Ruegeria pomeroyi DSS-3: one gene and its partner. The protein of the gene in region 1 interacts with the protein of each later gene in a pairwise test. Links are inferred from orthologs where the notes say so. Each region holds a gene or a part of one and is shown on either strand. Other genes may lie near its edges. The genes, in order: groL and SPO_RS00050.

The links.
Region 2: the proteins of groL (region 1) and SPO_RS00050 interact in binary tests that used the Escherichia coli proteins (3 or more experiments, as listed by UniProt). The link is inferred for Ruegeria pomeroyi DSS-3 from one-to-one orthologs.

What each region holds. Positions count from the first base shown.
Region 1 is NC_003911.12:935,696-951,695, reverse strand. What follows is about bases 6,103-8,996. They hold groL (chaperonin GroEL), read right to left. Parts: upstream 8,423-8,996; coding sequence 6,782-8,422; downstream 6,103-6,781. Other genes in these bases: groES (co-chaperone GroES), read right to left, coding at 8,485-8,772; SPO_RS04475 (GNAT family N-acetyltransferase), read right to left, coding at 6,103-6,507. Outside these bases: SPO_RS04520 (PhzF family phenazine biosynthesis protein), read right to left, coding at 1-283; SPO_RS04515 (DUF1150 family protein), read right to left, coding at 379-603; SPO_RS04510 (Hsp20 family protein), read right to left, coding at 607-1,020; SPO_RS04505 (YdcH family protein), read left to right, coding at 1,189-1,413; purE (5-(carboxyamino)imidazole ribonucleotide mutase), read left to right, coding at 1,503-1,991; SPO_RS04495 (5-(carboxyamino)imidazole ribonucleotide synthase), read left to right, coding at 1,984-3,057; SPO_RS04490 (alpha-D-ribose 1-methylphosphonate 5-triphosphate diphosphatase), read right to left, coding at 3,190-4,338; SPO_RS04485 (alpha/beta fold hydrolase), read right to left, coding at 4,335-5,108; SPO_RS04480 (DMT family transporter), read right to left, coding at 5,147-5,989; more of SPO_RS04475, read right to left, coding at 6,037-6,102; SPO_RS04460 (alpha/beta fold hydrolase), read left to right, coding at 9,002-9,898; SPO_RS04455 (nickel/cobalt transporter), read right to left, coding at 9,895-10,794; SPO_RS04450 (DUF1007 family protein), read right to left, coding at 10,779-11,429; SPO_RS04445 (hypothetical protein), read right to left, coding at 11,568-11,915; SPO_RS22765 (hypothetical protein), read left to right, coding at 12,554-12,787; SPO_RS04440 (thioesterase family protein), read right to left, coding at 12,795-13,586; and 3 more genes.
Region 2 is NC_003911.12:1,459-9,986, reverse strand. The notes cover bases 1-2,699. They hold SPO_RS00050 (nucleotide exchange factor GrpE), read right to left. Parts: upstream 1,783-2,699; coding sequence 1,219-1,782; downstream 1-1,218. Other genes in these bases: hrcA (heat-inducible transcriptional repressor HrcA), read right to left, coding at 1,793-2,699; mutS (DNA mismatch repair protein MutS), read left to right, coding at 1-1,165. Also shown: more of hrcA, read right to left, coding at 2,700-2,857; rph (ribonuclease PH), read left to right, coding at 2,980-3,693; rdgB (RdgB/HAM1 family non-canonical purine NTP pyrophosphatase), read left to right, coding at 3,690-4,304; radical SAM family heme chaperone HemW, read left to right, coding at 4,294-5,451; SPO_RS00025 (YbaN family protein), read left to right, coding at 5,455-5,808; SPO_RS00020 (ParB/RepB/Spo0J family partition protein), read right to left, coding at 5,798-6,688; SPO_RS00015 (ParA family protein), read right to left, coding at 6,711-7,514; 16S rRNA (guanine(527)-N(7))-methyltransferase RsmG, read right to left, coding at 7,507-8,121; tRNA uridine-5-carboxymethylaminomethyl(34) synthesis enzyme MnmG, read right to left, coding at 8,118-8,528. UniProt on the Escherichia coli protein: Participates actively in the response to hyperosmotic and heat shock by preventing the aggregation of stress-denatured proteins, in association with DnaK and GrpE. It is the nucleotide exchange factor for DnaK and may function as a thermosensor.

The DNA of each region.
Region 1 (16,000 bases):
GATCGGTCTTGTCGATGAAGCCGCGCGCGCTGAGCGCGGCGACGGTTGCGATGGTGGGATGCCCGGCAAAGGGGATCTCGCGACTGGCGAGGAAATAGCGCACCTTCAGATCGGCCACATCCGAGGGGCCGGTAAAGGTGCATTCGACCAGCGAGGTTTCCCGAACATAGGCCATGCAGGTCTCGGCTGGCAGACCCGCGCCACCATGCACCACGGCACAGCCATTGCCGCCAAAGGGGCGGTCGGTGAACGCATCCACCCAGTCAAAGTCGTACCAGTTCATCCGCGACCCTTTCGCCATCTGCCCGCAGAACCGCATGTTTCGGCGGTTCCGCCGCAAATGTCACGCGGGAAATCCGGCCCCGTTGCGGGCGCGGATCAATGCACCGCGACGGGCGACAGATCGTTCTGGCGCGCCAGAACGAAGGCCATCCGCCTGTCGGCCACCAGCGCCAGCTGCTCGCCAGCGGCGTTATGCACCGCATAAAGGTGATCACGCCCGCCCGCCTGTTGGCGGACCTCGTCGGGCAGATCGGCAACATCGACCGTCTTGACATAGACGATCCGGTCGCCGTCATCCTTGAAATCGAACGGAGTATGCATCGCTTACCCTTTCCTGATGTTGATCGTCTGAACCACCGATTGCGGCACCGCGCGGCTGAGATCGACATGCAACAGACCGTTTTCCATCACGGCCTCGCCCACCTCGACCCCTTCGGCCAGCACGAACATGCGCTGGAACTGGCGCGCGGCGATGCCCCGGTGCAGGAACACCCGCCCCTCGCTGTCGTCGCTCTGACGGCCACGGATCACCAGCTGACGATCCTCGACCGTGATCGACAGATCCGCCTCGGCGAAACCGGCCACCGCCAGGGTGATCCGATACGAGGTCTCGGAGGTCTGCTCGATATTATAGGGAGGATAGCCCTCGTTCCCGGATTTGGCCGAACGCTCCAGCAGCCGTTCCAGCTGCTCGAAGCCCAGCATATGCGGGTAAGAGCCCAGAGTAAGTTTCGACACGTTTCTCTCGTCCTTATGGTCAAAGCGACGTTCACGCGCGGCCCCGAAACCGGCAACCGCTTGATAGAGAATATGGGAAGAAATCGGACACACCACAAGGTCTGGTCGAAATCAGCGTAAAAGCGTATTCTTTGCAGCACCTTGGAAACAGACCTGCGAGTCGCCCGAATGAACGCACCCAGCGATATGTCGATGAAAACTGATGAGGTTCTGCGGGTCGAGCTGGAAGTGTTCCGGCGCCAGCACCGTGACCTGGACGAGGCCATCGCCGCGCTGGAGGAAAAGGGCACCGCCGATCAGCTGACGGTGAAGCGTCTGAAGAAGCAGAAGCTGCGCCTCAAGGATATCATCGCGATGCTCGAGGACCGTCTGACTCCCGATATCATCGCCTGATCCGGCCTGTCCCGGCACGCCGCCATACCGCATTGCCAGTTGGCCGGTTTTGGCTATAGTGCGCGCTCTTTCCACAGAGGGCGGGGCACATGGCCGGGGTCAAGGTAGGGATCATCATGGGCAGCCAGTCGGACTGGCCGACCATGAAGGGTGCAGCGGAAATTCTGGATGAGCTGGGCGTGGCTTACGAGGCGCGGATCGTCTCGGCGCATCGCACCCCGGACCGGCTGTGGGACTATGGCCGCGCCGCCGTGGGGCGCGGCTTGCAGGTGATCATCGCCGGGGCCGGCGGGGCCGCGCATCTGCCGGGCATGATGGCGTCCAAGACGCGGGTGCCGGTCATTGGCGTGCCGGTGCAGACCCGGGCGCTGTCGGGGGTCGATTCGCTTTACTCCATCGTGCAGATGCCCAAGGGCTATCCGGTTGCGACCATGGCGATCGGCGCGGCGGGTGCCGCCAATGCGGGGCTGATGGCGGCCGGCATCCTCGCCCTGCAGGACGCAGGCCTGGCCGAACGGCTGGACGCCTGGCGCGCGGCGCTTTCTGCCTCGATCCCCGAGGAGCCGGTCGATGAGTGAGGCTCTGAAACCGGGCGCCCGGATCGGTATTCTGGGTGGCGGCCAGTTGGGCCGGATGCTCTCGGTTGCCGCCGCGCGGCTGGGCTTTGTCACCCATATCTATGAACCGGGCGCCAACCCGCCCGCCGGTCAGGTGGCCGACCGGGTCACCACCGCAGGCTATGACGACGCCGAAGCGCTGGCACAGTTCGCCGCCTCGGTCGACGTGATCACCTATGAGTTTGAGAATATCCCGACCGAGGCGCTGGACATCCTTGAGGCGCACCGCCCCATCCGCCCCGAGCGCGAGGCGCTGCGGGTGAGCCAGGACCGGCTGACCGAGAAAAGCTTTCTGCGCGATCTGGGCCTGATGACGGCGCCCTTTGCCGATGTGACCGATCTGGAGAGCCTCGAGGCCGCGATTGCTGAGATCGGCACGCCCGCGATCCTCAAGACCCGGCGCTTTGGCTATGACGGCAAGGGACAGGCGCGGCTGAAAGCGCCCGGGGATGCCGCGGCGGCGCTGGCCGACATGGCCGGCGCGCCCGCGATCCTGGAAGGGTTCGTTCAGTTCAGCCACGAGGTCTCGGTCATCGCCGCGCGCGGGCTCGACGGGCAGGTCGCCTGTTTCGATCCCGGCGAGAACGTGCATCGCGACGGTATCCTGCACACCACCACCGTGCCCGCGCGGCTGAGCGCGGCGCAGCGCACCGACGCGGTGCTGCTGGCGGCGCGGATCCTGAACGCGCTCGACTATGTGGGTGTGATGGGGGTCGAGCTGTTCGTGACCCCTGCCGGGCTGATCGTGAACGAGATCGCGCCCCGGGTGCATAACTCGGGACACTGGACCCAGAACGGCTGCGCCGTGGACCAGTTCGAACAGCATATCCGCGCGGTGGCGGGATGGCCGCTGGGCGACGGGCAGCGGCATACCGATGTGGTGATGGAGAACCTGATCGGCGCCGACATGGACCGGATACCCGAGCTGGCGCGCGAGCGTGATCTGGCACTGCATCTCTATGGCAAGGCCGAGGCCAAGCCCGGCCGCAAGATGGGCCATGTCAACCGGATGAAGCGGAACGGTTGAGGCAGGCGGCGAAATCCGGCACGGATTTCGCGCGCCCCGCCGACGGCCCGTTGGGCCTGAGGCGGGGCGCAGCCCCTATCGCGCTGCGCGCGATGCCTCCGGCGGGAGTATTTTGGGGCAAAGTGAAAGGGCTCAGGCCAGAAAGCGTGTCGCCACATCGCCCGACATATAACTGACCCGGCCAGCCGCAAACGTCGCGGCGACCCGGTGGCTCTGTGCATCGAGGATCACCAGATCGGCGCGCTTGCCGGGCGCAAGCTCTCCCCGGTCGTCCAGCCCAAGAACCCGCGCCGGACCGCTGCTGACAAGCGCCCAGGCGGCGGCGAGGTCGAGAAGACCCGTACGCACCAGCATCAGCGCCGCCCGGCGGGGGCTGGGATAGTGGTAGTCCGAGGCAAGCGCGTCACACAGGCCCATGGTGATCAGGTCGAGCGCGCTGACATTGCCCTTGTGCGACCCACCGCGCACCACGTTGGGCGAGCCGAGAATGACATGGCCGCCGCTGGCCCGCGTCGCCTCGGCCGCTTCGAGCGTTTCGGGGAATTCAGATATCGTCAGCCCGCGCCCCTGCCCGGTGGCGCAATCTTCGGCGCTGTGGTCGTCATGACTGCCCATGCGCACTCCGCGCCGGTGAAGTTCGGCACAGAGCTTGTCCAGTGCCGCTGGCACCTGCGGGCCATTGGCATGCAGTGCCTGCAACAGCGCCAGATGTGCTTCGGGGCTGCGGCCAGCCTTCAGCGCCTGCCCCGCCAGCCGGGGCGGTTTGCGCCCCTCGGCCAGCCGGTCATGGGGCAGGTGGTCGTTGAACACGACATAGGGGACCTGCCATTCGGCCAACCTGTCAGGCAGGGCTGCGTAATCTTCGAGCAGATGGGTTTCAAAGCGCAGCTGCGGGATGAGGTCGGTGACCAGACTGCCCTGCACCTGCCGGATCGCCTGGAACACGCCGGCGGCGAAATCGGGGCCGCGCAGCCCGCCCTCCCAACTCCAGAACTGGGCGAGGACGGCGGTGGTGATGCCATTTGCGGCCAGTTCCGCCTCGGCGGCAACCACGCCTTCGCCCATCTCCTTCATCGCGCCCCGGCGTGGGGCCATATGCCGTTCGAACCCGTCGCCATGCAGATCGACAATGCCGGGCAGCACCAGATACCCGCTCAGGTCGACCTGGCGCCCGGCGGGCGCGTCAACCACCTGCCCACCCGACAGGCACAGATCACGGCGGGCCGGGCCACCGGGCAACAGCACCTCGGCCCCGGTCAGGGTCAGCTCAACGCCGTTCATCTCTCTCTCCCCCCCGGGCCTTCCCAGCATTCGCTGCGCAGGCAGACGCGGTCGATCGTCTCGAACACCGCATCGAGCCATGACAGATCGGCATCGAAATGACCGGTCTCGATGAAATGCAGGGTCTGCGCGATGACGCGCGGGTTGTTCATCATGAAGGTATGGGTGACCGGCAGCACCATATGGTCAGCCATGCCCGCCACCCGGGTCGAGGCGACCGAGACCTTGCCATCGTCCGGGCCGGGGATGATCGACGAGAAGATCGGGTTCAGCGACTGATCGCCCGCGATCACGCCCACCGGGTAATCCACCGGCGGCAGGCCGCGCGGCACGCTGTCGGGACCGGTGCCCAGCGCCAGCCCGGCCGGGCCGTTCAGGCGGCCGAACACCTCCCAGGCGCCCAGCTCGTCAACCAGTTCGCTGCCCTGATTGGGCGGGCCCAGCAGCACCACCCGGCCCAGCTTTGCGGGCCGGTTGCTGAGCAGCCAGTAGCGGATCAGGATCCCCCCCATGGAATGGGCGACCAGATGCACCGTCTCGTCGCCGCAGGCGGCGACCGCGGGCGGCAGGGTCTCGCGCGCCAGGTCCGGGATCGACATGTCGGTCGAGGGATAGCCCGGGCGCACCACCCGCAGCCCGCGCGCCTCGAACACCTGGTCCATCACCGACAGCGACGCTTCGGTCCGGGCCAGCCCATGCAGCAGCACGACGCAATCGGCCCAGAGAGTGCCGGGCAGCAGGCAGAGAAGGAGGATCGGCAGACAACGCATGCGCGCGGCATACTGCGATTTGCGGCGCAGCGAAAGGTTCAAGCGTCAGGCGCGCGCCGGATCGACAGCGCGATCCCACCCAGCAGCACCGCACCGCCAAGAAGCAGGCGCAGCGGGGCCGTCTCACCCAGCAGCAACACGCCCCCCAGGACCGCGATAACCGGCGCGCTGAGCTGTACCGTCGCCGCCCGGACCGGTCCCAAGGCGGGCACCAACCGGTACCACAGTGCGTAGCCCAGCCCCGAGGTGACCGCCCCCGACACCGTTGCCAGCAGCAGGCCCGCGCCCGACATCGCGGGCACTCCCGTGACCGGCAGGATCGCAGCGGCGGTCAACGGTAGCGCCAGCGCGAAATTGGCCCCCGTCGCGGCCAGCGCATCCGCCTCGCGCCGCCCCGCCAGCGTATAGGCGGCCCAGCCGATCCCGGCGAGCGCCATCAACCCCGCCCCGCCCGCATCGACACGAAAGGCGCCCGCGGGCCAGAGCACCCAGACCAGCCCGCCAAAGGCGATCGCCGCACCGGCCATCTGCCGCATCGTCGGCGGTGCGCCGGTTGCGGCGCTCCAGCCGAACATGGCGATCTGCACCACACCGAACAGGATAAGCGCGCCCAGCCCGGCATCCAACGTCAGATAGGCCAGCGAGAACCCGACCATGTAGAGGGTGAGCGATCCCGCCCCCAACAGCCGGCGTCGCCGCCAGAGCGGCAGCCGCTGGCCCTGCGCCAGAACCAGCACCGTCAGCATGGCAGCACCGGCCAGCACCCGAAGAATGGCAAAGCCACCCGGATCGGCCCAACCCTGGGCGACCGCCAGCCGGTTCAGGACCGAGTTGGCGGCAAAGGCGGTCATGGTCAGGGCAGTGAGCAGAAACAGGCGCATAAACCCGGCCTACAGGATCGCGGGGCGCCGCAACAGACACTTCCGCGTCAGCGCGGCTCCAGCGCCAGCGGATAGACCAGCCGTGCCTTGGGTGCCTCACTGCCGCGCCCGGCCAGCATCAGGTGTTCGTTGGGATAGGGCGCGCGCAGCTCGGCCGCGCGGGCCTGCGAGAAGCCGCGCGGCTCGTAATAGGCGGGATCGCCCAGTACCACGATCATCAGATCGCGCTCGGCCGCCCATTTCAGGGTCAGTTGCAGCACTTTCGAACCGATGCCCCGCCCCTGCGCCCCGGGCGCCACCGCCAGCGGGGCCAAACACAGCCAGCCATCGGGCGAGCGCATCCAGGACAGCGCCGCATAACCCAGCAACTCGCCATGTTCCTGAAAGGTGACCTCGGTGGCGATATCCCGGTCGGCGCGCAATTCGCGCACCAGATCCGCCTCGGCCCCGGTATCGAAGGCCGCGCGCAGCAAGGCGTCGACCAGATCGGGAAATACGGCGGGCGGGAATGGTTTCATGCAAAGATCAACTTTCGCTAGACTAAGGGCGGTTCAATTCGCCCCGATCGGCGGGTTCGGCATACACCGCATGGCCCGCAAGGTCACGGTCACCCAATCGTTTTCTTTCCCCGTAATCGAAACCGGCGAGACTCTGCCAGCTGCGGCGGGTGGAAAAACAAAGGGGCCGCCCAAGGGCGGCCCCGGTATTCTACTGCGAAGGGTGGGTATCACATAGGCCCAAGGGCCTATGAACACGCACCTTTTACAGATGATGTTCAGGCGAAATCGCCTTTTACATCATGCCGCCCATGCCGCCCATGTCGGGCATGCCGCCGCCTGCGGGGGCGTCTTTCTGCGGCTTGTCGGCAACCATAGCTTCGGTGGTGATCAGCAGACCGGCAACCGAGGACGCATCCTCCAGAGCGGTGCGGACAACCTTGGCCGGGTCGATCACGCCGAACTTGAACATGTCGCCATATTCTTCGGTCTGCGCGTTGAAGCCGAACGAGGCATCGCCCGATTCGCGCACCTTGCCGGCAACCACGGCGCCGTCGACGCCTGCGTTCTCGGCGATCTGGCGCAGCGGCGCTTCGATGGCCTTGCGCACGATGTTGATACCGGCGGTCTGGTCGGCATTTGCGCCTTCCAGGTCGGCCAGAACCTTGCCTGCCTGAACCAGAGCGACACCGCCGCCCACAACAACACCTTCCTGCACGGCTGCGCGGGTGGCGTTCAGGGCGTCATCGACGCGGTCCTTGCGCTCTTTCACTTCGACTTCGGTCATGCCACCGACGCGGATCACGGCAACACCGCCGGCCAGCTTGGCCACGCGCTCTTGCAGCTTTTCACGGTCGTAGTCGCTGGTGGTCTCTTCGATCTGGGTGCGGATCTGGGCAACACGTGCTTCGATCTCGGCCTTCTCGCCTGCGCCATCAACGATGGTGGTCTCGTCCTTGGTGATCGAGATTTTCTTGGCGGTGCCCAGCATGTCCATGGTGACGGACTCGAGCTTCATGCCCAGGTCTTCGCTGATCACCTGACCGCCGGTCAGGATGGCGATGTCCTGCAGCATGGCCTTGCGGCGATCGCCGAAGCCCGGTGCCTTGACGGCTGCGATTTTCAGGCCGCCGCGCAGCTTGTTCACCACGAGGGTGGCCAGCGCTTCGCCTTCGACATCCTCGGCGATGATCAGCAGCGGCTTTTGCGACTGGATCACCTGCTCGAGCAGCGGAACCATCGGCTGCAGCGAGGACAGTTTCTTTTCGTGCAGCAGGATCATGCAGTCTTCGAGTTCTGCGATCATCTTGTCTGCGTTGGTGACGAAATAGGGCGACAGGTAGCCACGGTCGAACTGCATGCCCTCGACCACGTCGGTCTCGGTTTCCAGGCCCTTGTTCTCTTCGACGGTGATGACACCCTCGTTGCCGACCTTCTGCATGGCTTCGGCGATCTGGCGGCCGATTTCGGATTCGCCGTTGGCCGAGATGGTGCCGACCTGCGCCACTTCGGCGCTGTCGTTGACGGGGCGCGAGGCTGCCTTAATGGCCTCGACAACCTTGGCGGTGGCCAGGTCGATGCCGCGCTTCAGATCCATCGGGTTCATGCCGGCGGCAACCGATTTCATGCCTTCGCGCACGATGGCCTGGGCCAGCACGGTGGCGGTGGTGGTGCCGTCGCCGGCCTCGTCATTGGTGCGGCTGGCGACTTCTTTCACCATCTGCGCGCCCATGTTCTCGAACTTGTCTTCCAGTTCGATTTCCTTGGCGACCGACACACCGTCCTTGGTGATGCGGGGCGCGCCGAAGCTCTTGTCCAGAACCACGTTGCGGCCTTTGGGGCCCAGGGTCACCTTGACCGCGTCGGCCAGGATGTTGACGCCCTTGAGCATCTTGTTGCGGGCTTCGGTATTGAACTTGACGTCCTTAGCAGCCATGTTCTTTCTCCTTGAGAAATATGTTTGGAATGATGCGACCAGAGATCAGAGAAGCGCGTGGCTTACTCGATGATCCCCATGATGTCGCTTTCCTTCATCATCAGCAGTTCTTCGCCGTCGACGGTGACTTCGGTGCCCGACCACTTGCCGAACAGAACCCGGTCACCGGACTTGACTGCCATCGCGATCAGCTCGCCGCTATCCTTGCGGGCGCCTTCGCCACAGGCGACAACCACGCCTTCGCTGGGCTTTTCCTTGGCGCTATCGGGGATGATCAGGCCGCCTGCGGTTTTCTCTTCGCTTTCGGTACGGCGAACCAGCACGCGGTCATGAAGCGGTTTCAATGCCATCTTTGCAGCTCCTTGAGGCTCAAAGTTTGTTTCCCTCCCCCTGCTCTCTCACAGAGGCATTAGCACTCAGGTCTGACGAGTGCTAACGGCGCATAGCTAGGGGGTGGAAAGAGCCGAGTCAACATCGGTGATGTGAAAATCTGCACTGATCGAGCGCCGCGCGCCAAACCGGTTTACATCCCCCGCCCGCTTGCGCAGATTTGCCCGGTCAACATCAGGGGCAGGATCGATGCGGGTCGAAGCGAACGGGATTTACCTGGAAGTCGAGCAGAGCGGGCCGGCGGACGGGGTGCCGCTGATCCTGATCCGTGGCCAGGGCAGCCAGCTGGTGCATTGGCCCAAGGAGCTGGGCGCCGGTTTTGCCGCCGCCGGGTTCCGGACGATCGCCTTTGACAACCGCGACGTGGGACTGTCCCGGCGCTGCCCGGCGCCGGGCGTGCCCGACAGTGCCGACGACATTCTGGCGGCGCTGGCGGCAGGCGCGGACCTGCCCAAACCCTATGGGATCGAGGATATGGTGGATGACATCACCGGCCTGATGGATGCGCTGGGGATCGAACGCGCGCATTTCTTTGGCATCTCGATGGGGGGCGCGGTGCTGCAACAGCTTTGCATCGACCACCCCGGCCGGGTGCTGTCGGCAACCATCGTGATGACCGCCTGCCGCCCCTTTACCGAGCGCGCGGGCGAAGGGCGCGAGGCGCTGCTGGCACTGGCCGCGAATCTGCTGGTGCGCGACACAAGCCAGCCAGAGTATCTGGAGGCGCAGATCGCCGAACACGGGCTGTGGGGCAGCCCCGGCTATCCGATGCCCGAGGCCGATATCCGCGCGATGGCCGAGCGCGCCTGGGCCCGCGGTGTCGATGCGGCGGGAAAGAACCGGCAGGTGCTGGCGATCCTGCACGCGCCCGACCGGCGCCCCGGCCTGCGCCAGCTCGACCTGCCCTGTCTGGTGATCCACGGCAGGCAGGACACGCTGGTGCCACTGGAAATGGGCGAAGAGATCGCCGCCCATATCCCCGCATCCGAGTTTCACGCCATCGAGGGCATGGGCCATATCATCACCCCGAAACTGGCCCCGGTGATGGTCGATCTGGTCCGCAACTTCATCACCCGGCGCGCCTAGATCGCACTCAGGAACAGCCCGCCGGCAAGGGTCGCAACGAGCAGACCGGCGGCAAGCTCGACCATCGGCAGGGCGACGCCGGCAAAGCGCCAGGCCGAGGCCGCGCCCAGCACCCCGCCGCGCAGCCCGGCCGAGGCCAGCCCGACCCCGACGGTCACACTGGCGGTGCCCAGCGCCATGGCTAGTGTTCCGGCGATTCCGGCCAAAGCGATGCCCATCTGCCAGGTCAGGATCAGCACGAACAGCGCCCCGGTGCAGGGCCGGATCGCGATGCTCGCAATCAGCGCCAGCGCCTCGCGCAGGGTGCCGATCTGCTCGACCTCGCTCAGGCTGGGGCCGTGCTTGTGGCCGCAATGAGAACAGGTCTCGCCGTCATGATGGTGATGGTGGTGCGTGGGTTTCTGGGTGGCCAGCAGCCGCCGGGCCCCGCGCCAGACCAGCCAGCAGCCGATCAACCCGATGGCGGCATAGCTGGCGGGCGCCATGATCCGCTCGGTCACGCCGACCAGATGCTGACGCCCCAGATCCAGCACCATTACCCCGGTATAAACCAGCGCGATCGCAGTAACCGCCTGGCCCAGGCTCGCCGCCAGCCCAATCGCCGCAAGCCGCAGAACCGGCACCCGCCGACCCAGCCCATAGCCGCCGATCAGTACCTTGCCGTGGCCAGGCCCGACCGCGTGAAAGAAGCCATAGGCGAAACAGACCGACAACAGCAGCATCAGCGCCTCACCCTGCCCGCTGCGCAATCCGCGCAGCGCCTGGGCGATCCGGTTCTGAAAATCCCGTTGCTCGCCCGCCGCCCACAGCGTCAGCTGGTCGAAACCGCCGCTGAGCCAGAACCAGCCCAAGAGGGCCAGCACAAGCGCAACCGGAACGATCACGAGCCGGGACATGTGACGCGGATCTCGGTGGCAAATTCAGCGCCGATCAGGGGGATATCCATCTCCTCCAGATCGGCATCGGCGTCGATGCGCAGCAGCATCTGCTGCATTTCCGCCAACTGCCCGTCGATATCGGGCTCGAACCGCTCCAGCAGGCAATCGTCGCGGCCGCTCATCGTGACCGGGCGCGCAACCTCGTAAGCGGTGTAATAGCTCTCGTCATAAGGGCGCAGCGACAGGGGCGCGCCCGCCCCCACCCCGCCACCAGTAACCGCGCGCAGATGGGTCGACACGATCCGTCCAGCCTCGGTGGTGGCGGTGGGCTCCAGCGGGCCGGACAGCGCCAGTGGCTGATCGCCCAACCGCAGGTCGAGATCGCCGTTATAGCCGTCGATCCATTGCGCATCGAACCCCGCCAATTGCGCCTGTTCCTCGGGTGTCAGGCTGCCATCGCCATCGGGGTCCATTCCCAGTTCCTCGAGGATGACCAACGAATAGAAATCGTCATAGGCCCAGGTGACCCGCACTTGAGTCAACGCCCCATCAGGGGCAAAGATCAGCTCGAATCCGGTGTCGATGAACACATGCGGATGCGCCGTCAGCGGCGCAGGGAACAACAAAGAGAGGGCAAGGGCAATCCGACGCATGGCCAGACGATAGGGCGCGGGTGCAGGGCTGACAATCCGGGCAGGCGCGGCTGCGGCGCTATTTCGCCATCGCCACCAAAGAAAAACCCGCCGCGATCAGATCGGGCGGGTCAAGTTTGAGAGCCATCGCTCTCGGTCTCAGATTTTGAAGGACTCACTGTTCCATCTCCAGTATTGTGGTTTCCGGCAACTTGTGGGTGGCGCATGCTTGTCCATCTGTTCGATATTGGCCGGGAATTTTGACCCGCCGAAATCGTCGGAAATGTAGTGGGCATATGCCTTGGTTGCCGCGAAGATGATCAGTGTGGCGACCAGGATGATGGCAACTTCGAATACGAAACGTCGGATGGCGCGTTTCAGTTCTGGACTGAATGATCCGGCAAAGGTGTTGCGTTCCAAAGAGGACTTTACATCCGGCCCCAGCTGATCGAACAGCGGGTCGGGTTTACGAGGTACAGTTTCCTTTCCTTTCTGGCGACCTGTCACGGTTCTTCTCCTTTCGTGTCACATGGGCTTCGGTATTTCCGGCAAAGGCCGGTGCGAGGGAAGCGAAACGGGTGGGGATTGGCAGACCGGCTACGCGACAATCGTCAGATTTGGCAATCAGCCGGGCTCGGAAAGCAGAGTCCAAGGTGATTTCAAGAAAATGAAATATACCACTGATATTCCAGTTGAAGCTCCCTGGATTTCGAAGTGTTGAAAAGACGGTCATCGGTTTCTCCTTGATAACAAAGTTGCTAGATTTCACATCGTTCCGACATTTAGGAACTCCTTCACCGTAGCATGGATTTCACTGTACACAAATGAACAGCTTCCCCCCTCGGCCTGGATCGCTATCGGCCGACGGGCCCGAATCCGCCGGATGAGCAAACGATTTCCTAAATGAGCATTTCGAAAACATGTTAAATTTCACGATGTTAGCGCTAAAATAGCATAAAATCTTGCGCATCTGTCCGTCCATATGACGCTAGGTAAATTTAGTGTTGAACAGGTCCAAAATTTCTGCCAAAACACACCAATGTCAGACGAGAAGTGCTCTGGCGACACACTGCGCCATCAGAATCACTTTGCCTTCATGCGTATGAACGCAAGTCAGGCACTGGCGCAGATGGGGAGGCGACAAGATGTCGGAAGAAAAATCCAGCGGTCGGGTGACTGTTCGACTCAGTGGGAAACTGGGCGAGATGATTTCTGAAATTCAAAATGAAACACCAGCGGAAACCCCGACCGATGTCGTGCGCCGCGCCCTGATCGTCTATCACTCGCTTGCGATGGCAAAGCTGAACGGAGCGGATTTGCTGATCGTCGAGCCTGGTCCGGACGGAGAAGAGAAGCGCAGCCGCAGAATCTTTCTGTAACTCGGCGCTATTTCGCCATCGGATGCAGAACAAGCGTCTGAAGCGCCATGCCCACCGGCCCGAGCGTGTCATAGAGGATCGCCTGCGACATGCCGATACCGTTGGGCTGCCAATGCGAGACCGCCGAGGCCGCGAACCAGTCGCCCTGCGGTTCGCGGTGAATTTGCAGGGTCAGGTCGGTGTTCATGAAGCCAAACCGAACCGGAGGCTCGTTCCAGGAAATGCCGTTGCCGCAATCGGCCAGCGGGCAGATCGCCTGAATCGGCGAAGGCACCTCGCCCGCCAGAAGGTGGGGCGCCTTCATCCAGACGGTTTTCGGCCCCGGCCCCAGATCCTCGCCCTCGGGATAGGCCATCTCGATATACTGGCCAAAGGCGGGCTGGTCATGCAGCTTGCCCACCAGCAGGGCCGGGCCCGGACGGGCGCGGGCAAAATCAGGAGCGGGCACCGTTGCGGTGGGCACCTCTCCCAGCTCCTTGCGCACCAGGTGCATCGAAGTGCCGGTGAGGCACAGCGTGCCCGTCGTGTCATGCAACGCCAGCCGGGTCGTGGTCAGGGTGCGGCTGTTGCGGGCGATCTCGGTGGTGATCCGGATACCTGCCAGAGGCACCGGTTTCAGCACGTCAAGCGTCAGCCGGGTCAGCATCTTCTCCGGCCCGGCGACCGCCTCGGCCGCGCGCGCCACCAGGCCGGTGACCGGCCCGGCATGGCAGTGATCGGGCGACCACGGCCCGCGCGCCGGATCGTTGCCGACAAACAGCCCCGGTTCGGTTTCTGTGAAATAGACCGGGGCCGTCACGGAAGTCAGACCTTTTCCTGGGTGTATTTCTTCAGCTCGGTCCGGGCGATCTGGCGGCGGTGCACCGCGTCGGGACCATCGGCAAAGCGCAGGGTGCGCTGACCGGTCCAGGCGGCGGCCAGTGGCGTGTCCTGGCTGATCCCCTGACCGCCATGCATCTGCATCGCCTCGTCGATCACCTTGAGCGAGACGCGCGGCGCCACCACCTTGATCTGGCTGATCCAGGGCGCGGCGGCCCGGGCGTCGCCCTGATCCATCATCCAGGCGGCCTTGAGGCACAGCAGGCGCGCCATCTCGATCTCCATCCGGCATTCGGCGATGATGTCGTAATTGGCACCCAGATGCGCGAGTTTCTTGCCGAACGCCTCCTTGTCGAGCGCGCGCTTGCACATGCGTTCCAGCGCGATCTCGGCCTGACCGATCGAACGCATGCAATGGTGGATGCGGCCGGGTCCAAGCCGGCCTTGCGCGATCTCAAAGCCGCGCCCCTCGCCCACCAGAATGTTCTCGGCCGGAACCCGCACATTGGTGAAGCGGATATGCATGTGGCCATGCGGCGCGTCGTCGTGACCAAACACCAGCATCGGACGCAGGATCTCGATGCCTTCGGCCCCGGCAGGCACCACGATCATCGAATGGCGCTGGTGCTTGGGTGCGTCCTCGCCCCCTGTTTTCACCATCACGATATAGACCTTGCAGCGCGGATCACCGGCACCCGAGGCCCAGTATTTCTCGCCGTTCAGCACATAGTCGTCGCCATCACGGACACAGGACATCGAGATATTGGTGGCATCCGAACTGGCCACATCCGGTTCGGTCATCAGATAGGCCGAGCGGATCTGGCCATCCAGCAGCGGCGCCAGCCAGTCCCGCTTCATCCTCTCGCTGCCATAGCGCTCGAAGACTTCCATATTGCCGGTGTCGGGGGCGGAACAGTTGAACACCTCGGCCGCCAGCGGGGTCTTGCCCATCTCTTCGGCGAAATAGGCGTATTCGACGGTGGTCAGGCCGAACCCGCGGTCACTGTCGGTCAGCCAGAAGTTCCACAGGCCGGCGGCCTTGGCCTTGGCCTTGAGCCATTCGAGGATCTCGGTCTGGCGGGCGGTATACTGCCAGCGATCGCCCTTGGCGATCTCGGCATGGTATTCCTCCTCCAGCGGCATGATCTCGTCCCGGATCATCGCCGCGACGCGATCCAGAAGCTTGCGGTTCTCGTCGCGCATCGCGAACGTCATGTTCATGGCCTTGCCTCCCTGCCCCCGGATGATCGGGGGAATGTCTGGAAAGAGGATGGCGCGGTGCGCGCGCGAATGTCCAGCCGCGTGACGAAACGTCACCGGCCCGAATGTGGCCGGGCCAATAGCGCCATCCGTGAGGGGGTGCCGGAAAACAGGGTTTTCCGGGCCGTTTTCCGGCGCGGAAAACGGCCGCCTGCCGCACGCACGCGCGACAAATCAGCTGATGAAATCGGTATAGGCCGCCTCGTCCATATAGTCGTCCATCGGCGACAGGTCGGACGGGCGCATCTTGAAGAACCAGGCCTCGCCCATCGGGTCTTCGTTGACCATGCCGGGATTGTCGATCAGCGCTTCGTTCACTTCGACGATCTCGCCATCCAGCGGCGCCAGGATATCCGAGGCCGCCTTGACCGATTCGATCACCACGATCTCGTCATCCTTGCTGACCTCGGTGCCGGGTTCGGGCAATTCCACGAACACCACATCCCCCAACTGCTCGGCGGCATGGGCGGTGATCCCAACCACGATAAGGTCATCCTCGGCCAGCAGCCACTCATGCTCTTCGGTATATTTCATCCGGTGTCTTTCCCTGTGAAAAACGCTTGATGCCGGCAAGCCTAGCCCCGGTCCCCGGTTGCGGCAATAGAGCAAATGACCCAAGGCCTTGGCCGGGTTTGGGCACCGCTCGCAACGCCGATAGGTCGCGACGCACCGCGTGATGGGAACAGGTATGCGCAATGGTGCACCCGCCGCATTCTGCCCGAAGATCCCAAGTGCGGGCAAATTTCCATTGTGCGTCGACCCGCTGTTCCTGTCGTTCAGACGATTGCAGCCTCTAACGCACGATAAAAATCGGCCTTGGCAAAGGTTTCTTGCCACGGTTTATGCCCGCACCGTTCGAGTTGCACGAAATCTGCTGATGGGAGCGCCGCTCGCAGTGGTATCTGCACCCCCTCTGACGGCCTTGGATCGTAATCGCCATGGATTGCGACAACCGGGCAACGAATGGCACAAACCGCTTCCAGAAGAGCGCCATTTCTGCGCATGTCTACCGCTTCGGCCCAAACTGCTGCGTGTATCGCCCCGTCGAACGCGACAAACGGTTGCTGCGAGGTATCTCGTGCGTAGGTATCCGCGATGTCGCTGAGGGCGATGAAACGCGCCACTTCTGCCGGG
Region 2 (8,528 bases), 940 kb from region 1 along the record:
GCTGAACCCGCCCCTGAGCGAGACCTATATCCACCGCCAGACCACAGCCAATCAGGTGCGCTTTACTACGGTCGAACTGAGCGAGTTGGAAACCCGTATCCTGAACGCCGGTAATCACGCGCTCGAGATCGAAAAGCGGCTCTATTCAAGCCTTTCCGGGGCAGTTCTGGAGCAGGCCGCCCGCCTTAATATCGCCGCACGCGGCCTGGCCGAACTGGATCTGGCCACCGCGCTGGCCGATCTGGCGCGCGCCGAAAACTGGTGCAGGCCCAGCGTCGATCCCTCGCGCGCCTTTGCCATCGAAGGCGGCCGCCACCCGGTGGTGGAACACGCGCTGCGCCGTCAGGGGGGGGATCCTTTTGTGGCCAATGACTGCGATCTCAGCGCCGACAAGGGCGCCGCGATCCGCCTGCTGACCGGCCCCAACATGGCTGGTAAATCGACCTATCTGCGGCAGAACGCGCTGATCACCCTGCTGGCCCAGATCGGCAGTTACGTGCCCGCCGACAGCGCCCATATCGGGGTGGTCAGCCAGTTGTTCAGCCGCGTCGGCGCCTCGGACGATCTGGCGCGCGGCCGCTCGACCTTCATGGTCGAGATGGTGGAAACCGCCGCCATCCTGAACCAGGCCGACGACCATGCGCTGGTCATCCTGGACGAGATCGGGCGCGGCACCGCCACCTATGACGGGCTTTCCATCGCCTGGGCCACGCTGGAACATCTTCACGCGACCAATCGCTGCCGCGCTCTGTTCGCCACCCATTACCATGAATTGACCGCGCTCGCCGCGACCCTCGACGGGGTCGAGAACCTGACCGTCGCGGTCAAAGAGTGGGAGGGCGAGGTGATATTCCTGCACGAGGTGCGCAAAGGCGCCGCCGACCGCTCTTATGGTGTGCAGGTCGCCCAGCTTGCGGGCCTGCCGCCTTCGGTTGTCGCGCGTGCCCGGGTGGTTCTGGACCAGCTGGAGAAATCCGAACGCGAGGGCGGCAAGCAAAAGGCGCTGATCGACGATCTGCCGCTGTTCTCGGCCGCGCCGCCACTGCCACCACCCGCGCCCAAAACCTCACCCGCCGATGCGATGCTCAAGGAGATCCACCCCGACGAGCTGACCCCCCGCCAGGCGCTGGAGATGCTTTATAAACTGAAAGAGGCGGCCCGCTGACCGCCCCTTCATTTTGCTGAAAATACTCCTGCCGGAGGCTTGGCGCAGCCAAATCAGCCCGCGGGCATCGACGATACGCCGACCTGCGCCGGGCGCAGCAGACGGTCGTGCAGCATGAAGCCTTCGGCCGAAACCTGGATGATATCGCCCGCCTTGGTGCCGGGCACCGGCGCCTCGAACATCGCTTCGTGCATCTGCGGGTCGAACCGGTCGCCCACCTGCGGCGACAGCACCTGGATGCCATGCTTGCCGAACACATCCAGCAGCGCCCGCATCGTCAGTTCGATGCCCTCGATCAGCGCCCCCGATACCGCGCGCTGTTCGTCGGTCACGGTTTCCAGCGCGCGTTTCATGTTGTCATAGACCGGCAGCATGTCGCGGGCCAGTTTCGAACCGCCATATTGCTCGGCCTCGCGCCGGGCGCGTTCGCCCCGCTTGCGCACGTTCTCGGCATCTGCCAGCGCGCGCATGAATTTGTCCTTGAACGCATCCCGCTCGGCCCGCAGCGTATCCAGCTCTGCCGCCTCGTCGCTGATCTCGGCCATCTCCTCGGCCAGTTCCTCGGCCTCGGCGGTTGCGATATCGTCCAGAAACTCTTCGTTGTTCGGCTTTGCCATCTTTCTACCTCTAACTCCGGTCGGAAATCAGACGCCCGACCAGCTGTGCCGTGTAATCCACGATCGGAACGATGCGACCATAGTTCAGGCGCGTCGGGCCGATCACCCCCACCGCACCGATAACCTTTCGATCCGCGTTCATATATGGAGACACCACCAAAGAGGAACCCGAAAGTGAGAAAAGTTTGTTCTCGGAGCCGATAAAAATGCGCACACCTTCGCCGTCTTCGGTCAGTTGCAGAAACTCGGCGATGTCGCGCTTGCGCTCAAGATCGTCGAACAGCACCCGGATCCGCTCCAGCTCTTGTTCCTGGCCGGTTCCCTCCAGCAGATTCGCCCGCCCGCGCACGATCAGCCGGGCGGCCTCTTCGCCCTCGCGGTCCCAGACCGCCAGACCGCTTTCGACCATCTGACGGGCCAGCTGGTCGATTTCCTGCTGGCGGGCGCCGATCTCGGTCTGCATCAGGCGGCGCACCTCGCTGAGGGTCTTGCCCTCGATCAGCGCGTTCAGGAAATTGGCCGCCTCGCGCATCGAACTGGGGGTCTGCCCCGGGGGCGGCGCAAACAGGCGGTTTTCCACATGGCCATCCGAAAAGACCAGCACCACCAACGCCCGATCCTGCGCCAGCGAGACAAACTCGATATGGCGGATTTCGGCCTCGTGCTTGGGCGTCAGCACCAACGAGGCCCCCTGTGTCACCCGGCTGAGCGTGGCGCTGATCCGGTCCAGCGTCCCGCCCACGTCGCCCGCGTTTGTGCCCAGTGTCGCGTCCAGCTTGGCCCGATCATCCAGGCTCAGATCCGCCACCTCGAGCAGCCCGTCGACAAACATCCTCAGCCCCATCTGCGTCGGGATACGCCCGGCGCTGATATGGGGGCTGTCGAGCAGGCCCAGGAACTCCAGATCCTGCATTACGTTGCGCACGGTTGCGGCGCTGACCTTCTCGCTGAGTGTACGCGTCAGGGTGCGGCTGCCGACCGGTTCGCCGCTGTCCAGATAGGATTCAACGATCAGGCGAAACACCTCGCGCGAGCGGTCGTTCAAATCGTCCAGTATTTTGCGCGCATCGCTCATCGAAACCCCTGGGTACCCCCTGGCTGAGTGGCCATTAAATCCCCTGCCCCGAAAAGGTCAATCGGGCTTGCATCCACGCCCTTGCGGGCGGTATCCCCACCGCAACAGACAAAGGATGACCCATGCGACCCTCTGGACGAGATCTAAGCGAAATGCGCCCGGTTTCAATCGAAACCGGTTTCACCAAACATGCCGAAGGCTCGTGCCTGATCAAGATGGGCGACACGCATGTCCTGTGCACCGCCACCATCGAGGACCGCGTGCCCCCCTTTATCAAGGGCTCGGGCCTGGGCTGGGTCACCGCCGAATACGGCATGCTGCCGCGTGCCACCAACACCCGCATGCGGCGCGAGGCCGCCAGCGGCAAGCAAGGCGGCCGTACCGTTGAAATCCAGCGCCTGATCGGCCGCGCCCTGCGCGCCGGCGTTGACCGGGTGGCCCTGGGAGAACGCCAGATCACCGTCGACTGTGATGTGATCCAGGCCGATGGCGGCACCCGCTGCGCCTCGATCACCGGTGGTTGGGTGGCCCTGCGTCTGGCGGTGAACAAGCTGATGAAGGCTGGCGACGTGATTTCCGATCCGCTGGTCGATCCGGTCGCCGCCGTGTCCTGCGGCATCTATGCCGGGCAACCGGTGCTGGACCTAGATTACCCCGAGGACAGCGAGGCAGGCGTTGACGGCAATTTCATCATGACCGGTTCGGGCAAGCTGATCGAGGTGCAGATGAGCGCCGAGGGCTCTGTCTTCAACCGCGCGCAGCTGGATCAGCTGCTAGGCCTCGCCGAAAAGGGCGTAGGCGAACTGGTTGCCGCGCAAATGGCCGCCACCGCATGACACGGGCGTTCGACGGCGACACACTGCTGATCGCGACCCACAACAAGGGCAAGCTGGAAGAGATGGCACATCTCCTCCAGCCCTTTGGGGTCAAGGTTGTTGGCGCCGCCGAAATGAACCTGCCCGAACCGGAAGAGACCGAAGACACCTTTGTCGGCAATGCCCGGATCAAGGCGCACGCCGCGGCCCGGGCCACCGGCCTGCCCGCCCTGTCCGATGACAGCGGCATCACCATCGACGCGCTGGATGGCGCGCCGGGCGTCTATACCGCCGACTGGGCCGAGACCGGCAATGGGCGCGATTTCCTGATGGCGATGACCCGCGCCCATGACGCGCTGGAAGCCAAAAGCGCCCCGCATCCCCGGCTGGCGCAATTCCGCTGCACGCTGGTTCTGGCCTGGCCCGATGGCCATGACGAGGTGTTCGAAGGCGTCGCCCCCGGCCATCTGGTCTGGCCCATTCGTGGCGCCGCAGGCTTCGGTTATGATCCGATGTTCGTGCCCGAAGGGTATGACGTGACCTTTGCGGAAATGGATCGCTGGGAAAAGAACAAGATCAGCCACCGCGCACGGGCGGTGGAGAAATTCGTGAAGGGCTGTTTTGGCGGATGACTGGCAGCATGGGGGCTTTGGCCTCTACGTGCATTGGCCCTTTTGCCAGGCCAAGTGTCCCTATTGCGACTTCAACAGCCATGTTGCCCGTGAAATCGACCAGAAAGCCTGGGTTAGAGCCTATGTTTCCGAACTTGAACGCTGTGCCGCTGAGCTGCCGGGCCGGGTTCTGAACACCATCTTTTTTGGCGGCGGTACCCCGTCGCTGATGATGCCGGAAACGGTCGCGGCAGTGATCGAAACCGTCCGCCGTCTCTGGCCCACCTCCAACGACATGGAAATCACGCTCGAGGCCAATCCCGGCTCGGTTGAGGCCGGGCGCTTTGCCGCCTATCGCGATGGCGGGGTCAACCGGATCTCGATGGGGGTGCAGGCGCTGAACGACCGGGACCTGCACCGGCTGGGCCGCATCCACAGCGTGGCCGAGGCGCGGGCAGCTTTCGACATTGCGCGGCGCTGTTTTGAGCGGGTCAGTTTCGACCTGATCTATGCCCGGCAGGACCAGACACCCGAAGCGTGGCGTGCCGAGTTGAACGAGGCGCTGGCCATGGCGGTCGATCACCTGTCGCTCTACCAGTTGACGATCGAGGACGGCACCGCCTTTGGCGACCGCTATGCCCGCGGCAAGCTGCGCGGCCTACCCGCCGATGACGACGCCGCCGACATGTACCTGATCACGCAAGAGGTCTGCGCCACGCATGGCCTGCCCGCCTACGAGGTCTCGAACCACGCCCGCCCCGGTTCGGAATCGCGCCACAACCTGATCTATTGGCGCTATGGCGATTATGTCGGCATCGGCCCCGGCGCACATGGTCGCATCACCGTGGATGGCCAGCGTTTCGCCACCGAAAGCCCGCTGAACCCTGGCGCCTGGCTGGGCGCAGTGGCAAAGGGAAGTGGTGAGTTGAGCCGAGTAGCCCTCTCGCTACAAGATCAAGCCGACGAATACCTGATGATGGGGCTTCGTATTGCCGAAGGACTAGATATCCACCGATACGAGGCGCTTTCGCCGCAGCCCCTAAACCGGAACCGCCTTGCCCATTTGACCGAACTGGGCATGATCGAGATCGAAGGTACGCGGCTGAAGGCCACCGCCCAGGGGCGTGCGGTGCTGAACGCGGTCATTCTGGACCTGATGTCGGAGTAGAGGATGCAGTTTATCTGGGCAGCTCTTGGACTGGTCTGCGTTGCCCTCGCCCTGATTGGCGTTGCGCTGCCGCTGCTGCCGACCGTACCGTTCCTGCTGCTCGCCGCCTTTTTCTTTGCCCGGTCATCAGAGCGCCTGCACACATGGCTGGTGACCCATCGCCTGTTTGGCCCGATGATTCTGGATTGGCAGCAATCGGGTGCCATTCGGCCCGGCGCAAAAAAGGCGGCAACCTTGTCGATTGCCGCCGTGTTTGGCCTGTCACTCGTTTTCGCAGTCCCCTCGCACGTCCTGCTGATTCAGGCCGTGGTGCTAAGCGGGGTTCTGATCTTTATCTGGACCCGCCCTAACGGCTGAGTTTTGCACAAAGATCATCAAGCTGATCGAGGTTCTCATAGGTCAGCACCACCTGCCCGGTTTCCGTTCCCGGCTTGTGATTGATCGCTACCTTCATCGCCAGAATGGCCGACAGATCCTTTTCCAGCGCCCGGGTATCGGCGTCTTTGTCCGCAGTGATGGATTTCGGACGCGCCGTCGCGGTCGGCTTGTCCCCTTCGGCCTGCTTCTTGACCAGCGCTTCGGTCGCGCGCACCGACAGCCCGTCCCGCACGACGATCTTGGCCAGTTCTGACGGGTTGTCGCTGGTGATGAGGGCGCGCGCATGGCCCGCGGACAATTTCCCCTCGACAACAAGTGTCTGAACGTCGTCAGGCAACGACAGAAGTCGCAGCAAGTTTGCGATATGGCTTCGGCTTTTGCCCAGAGCTTCGGCCAGCTTTTCCTGGGTGTGGCCAAACTTGTCCATCAGCTGGCGATAGCCCGCCGCCTCTTCCACCGCGTTCAGATCAGCGCGCTGAATGTTCTCGATGATCGCGATTTCCAGGACTTCGGTATCGTCGAGCTCGCGGACCAAAACAGGCACCTGATGCAGTTGCGCCAGCTGCGCCGCGCGCCAGCGACGTTCTCCCGCAACGATCTCGTACATATCGCCATCAACGGGACGCACGATCAAGGGCTGCAGAACCCCCTTTTCCTTGATCGAAGCGGCAAGCTCTTGCAACGCGTCCTCGGTAAAGGTGCGGCGAGGCTGGTTGGGGTTGGCACGCAGTTTCTCGATCGGAACGGTGCGGTCCGGACGACGCGCTGCCTCGCTAGCGGCGGCCTCGGCCGGCTGCGTCACATCGGCCATCAACGCGGACAATCCGCGTCCCAATCCCCGGGGCTTGTTCGAAACCATGTGTCGCTCCTCTCTACCGCGGTCAGGCGGCGATCTTGTTATGTTTCTTCATCAGTTCCGCGGCCAGGTCACGATAGGCCATCGCACCCAGAGAGTTCGGATCGTAGTTGAGCACCGGCATGGCAAAAGACGGTGCCTCGCTGACCCGCACATTGCGGGGGATCTTGGTTTCGAATACCAGATCACCCAGATTGTCGCGCGCGTCCTTCTCGACCTGCTGCGACAGGTTGTTGCGTCGGTCATACATGGTCAATACAATCCCCTCGATCCGCAGATTGGGGTTTGCTGCCTGTCGCACCTCGCGGATGGTCAGCATCAGCTGGGACAGGCCTTCGAGCGCAAAGAACTCGCTTTGCAACGGCACAAGAACTGAATGCGCGGCAACCATGGCGTTGACCGTCAACAGGTTCAGCGAGGGCGGGCAGTCGATCAGGATATAGTCCCAAGAATAGGCATCCATCGCCGTCTGCCGCAGGGCGTCATGCAGCAGGAAACTGCGCTTTTCATTCGAAATCAGCTCGATATCCGCCGAACTCAGATCGACCGTGGCCGGCACGATCGACAGGCCGTCGATGCTGGTTTTCTGGATCACCGAATTCAACGGCGCGTCATCAACCAACAGTTCATAGGTCGTCAATTCTCGTTCATCCACACCCAACCCGGTCGAGGCATTCCCTTGCGGGTCAAGATCCACAACCAGCACACGCTGGCCGGATTCCACCAATGCTGCGGCGAGGTTGATGGCAGTTGTGGTCTTTCCCACGCCGCCCTTCTGGTTGGCGACCGCAATGATCCGGGGTCCGGCAGGACGGGAAAGATCAGACACGCGTGACTCCTGTTATCTTCAAAAGAACGGCCTGGGGCTCGGTTAAACTAGTAACCGCGTCGTAGGAGAAATTCCATTGCTTCGCGGCGTCTTGCAGCTCTTTTTTCCATGCGGCCCCCTTGGGGAACAGCGCGGTTCCGCCGATCTTGAGGTGCCGTTCAGCAAAGCCCAGCAAACCGGTCAGATCGGTCAAGGCCCGAGCGGAAAGGATGTCCGCGTCCAGCGGATCAAGATGCTCGATACGCTCGGATATCACCTGACATGCGATGCCGCATTCGCGCGCAGCGCTACGCAGGAACGCCGATTTTCGCTGATCGCTTTCAACGCAGATAAACTGGGTTTCGGGTTTCTCTTCGGCAGCCAGAATAGCGCAGATCAAACCTGGAAACCCGCCACCACTGCCGAGATCGACCCAAAGATCACCTTTCGGGGCGTTGCGAAACACCTGAATGGAATCGATTATGTGACGAGTCCACAGATCTTCCAGGCTACGCTTGGATACCAGGTTGATCCGGGGATTCCACTTGTGCACCAAATCAGCAAAGATTTTCAGCCGCTCGAATGTTTCACGTGAAACATTGAGCGTGTTCGCATCGGGAACCATCATGCGCTTCGTGCTCGGTCGCCACGGCGAAGGCGGGCCAGGATGAGCGCAAGCGCCGCTGGCGTCATCCCCTCAACACGCCCGGCCTGCGCGATATTTTCCGGTCGCGCGGATGTGAGTTTTTGCTTCAACTCATTTGACAACCCATCGAGGGCAGAAAAGTTGAAGTCGATCGGAATGACCAGCGCCTCATCCCGTTTCATCGCCTCAACATCCCGTTCCTGCCGCGCGATGTAATTGGCATAAAGCGCATCACGCTCTACCTGCGCGCGGGTTTCGGCGTCGGTGTCTGCAAGTTCCGGGATTAGTGGCACAAGGTCGTCAAACCTGACGTCCGGAAAGGCGAGGACAGCGAAGCCGTTTCTCCGATTGCCGTCCTGACTGATGGTGATACCAGCTGTGGCAATCTC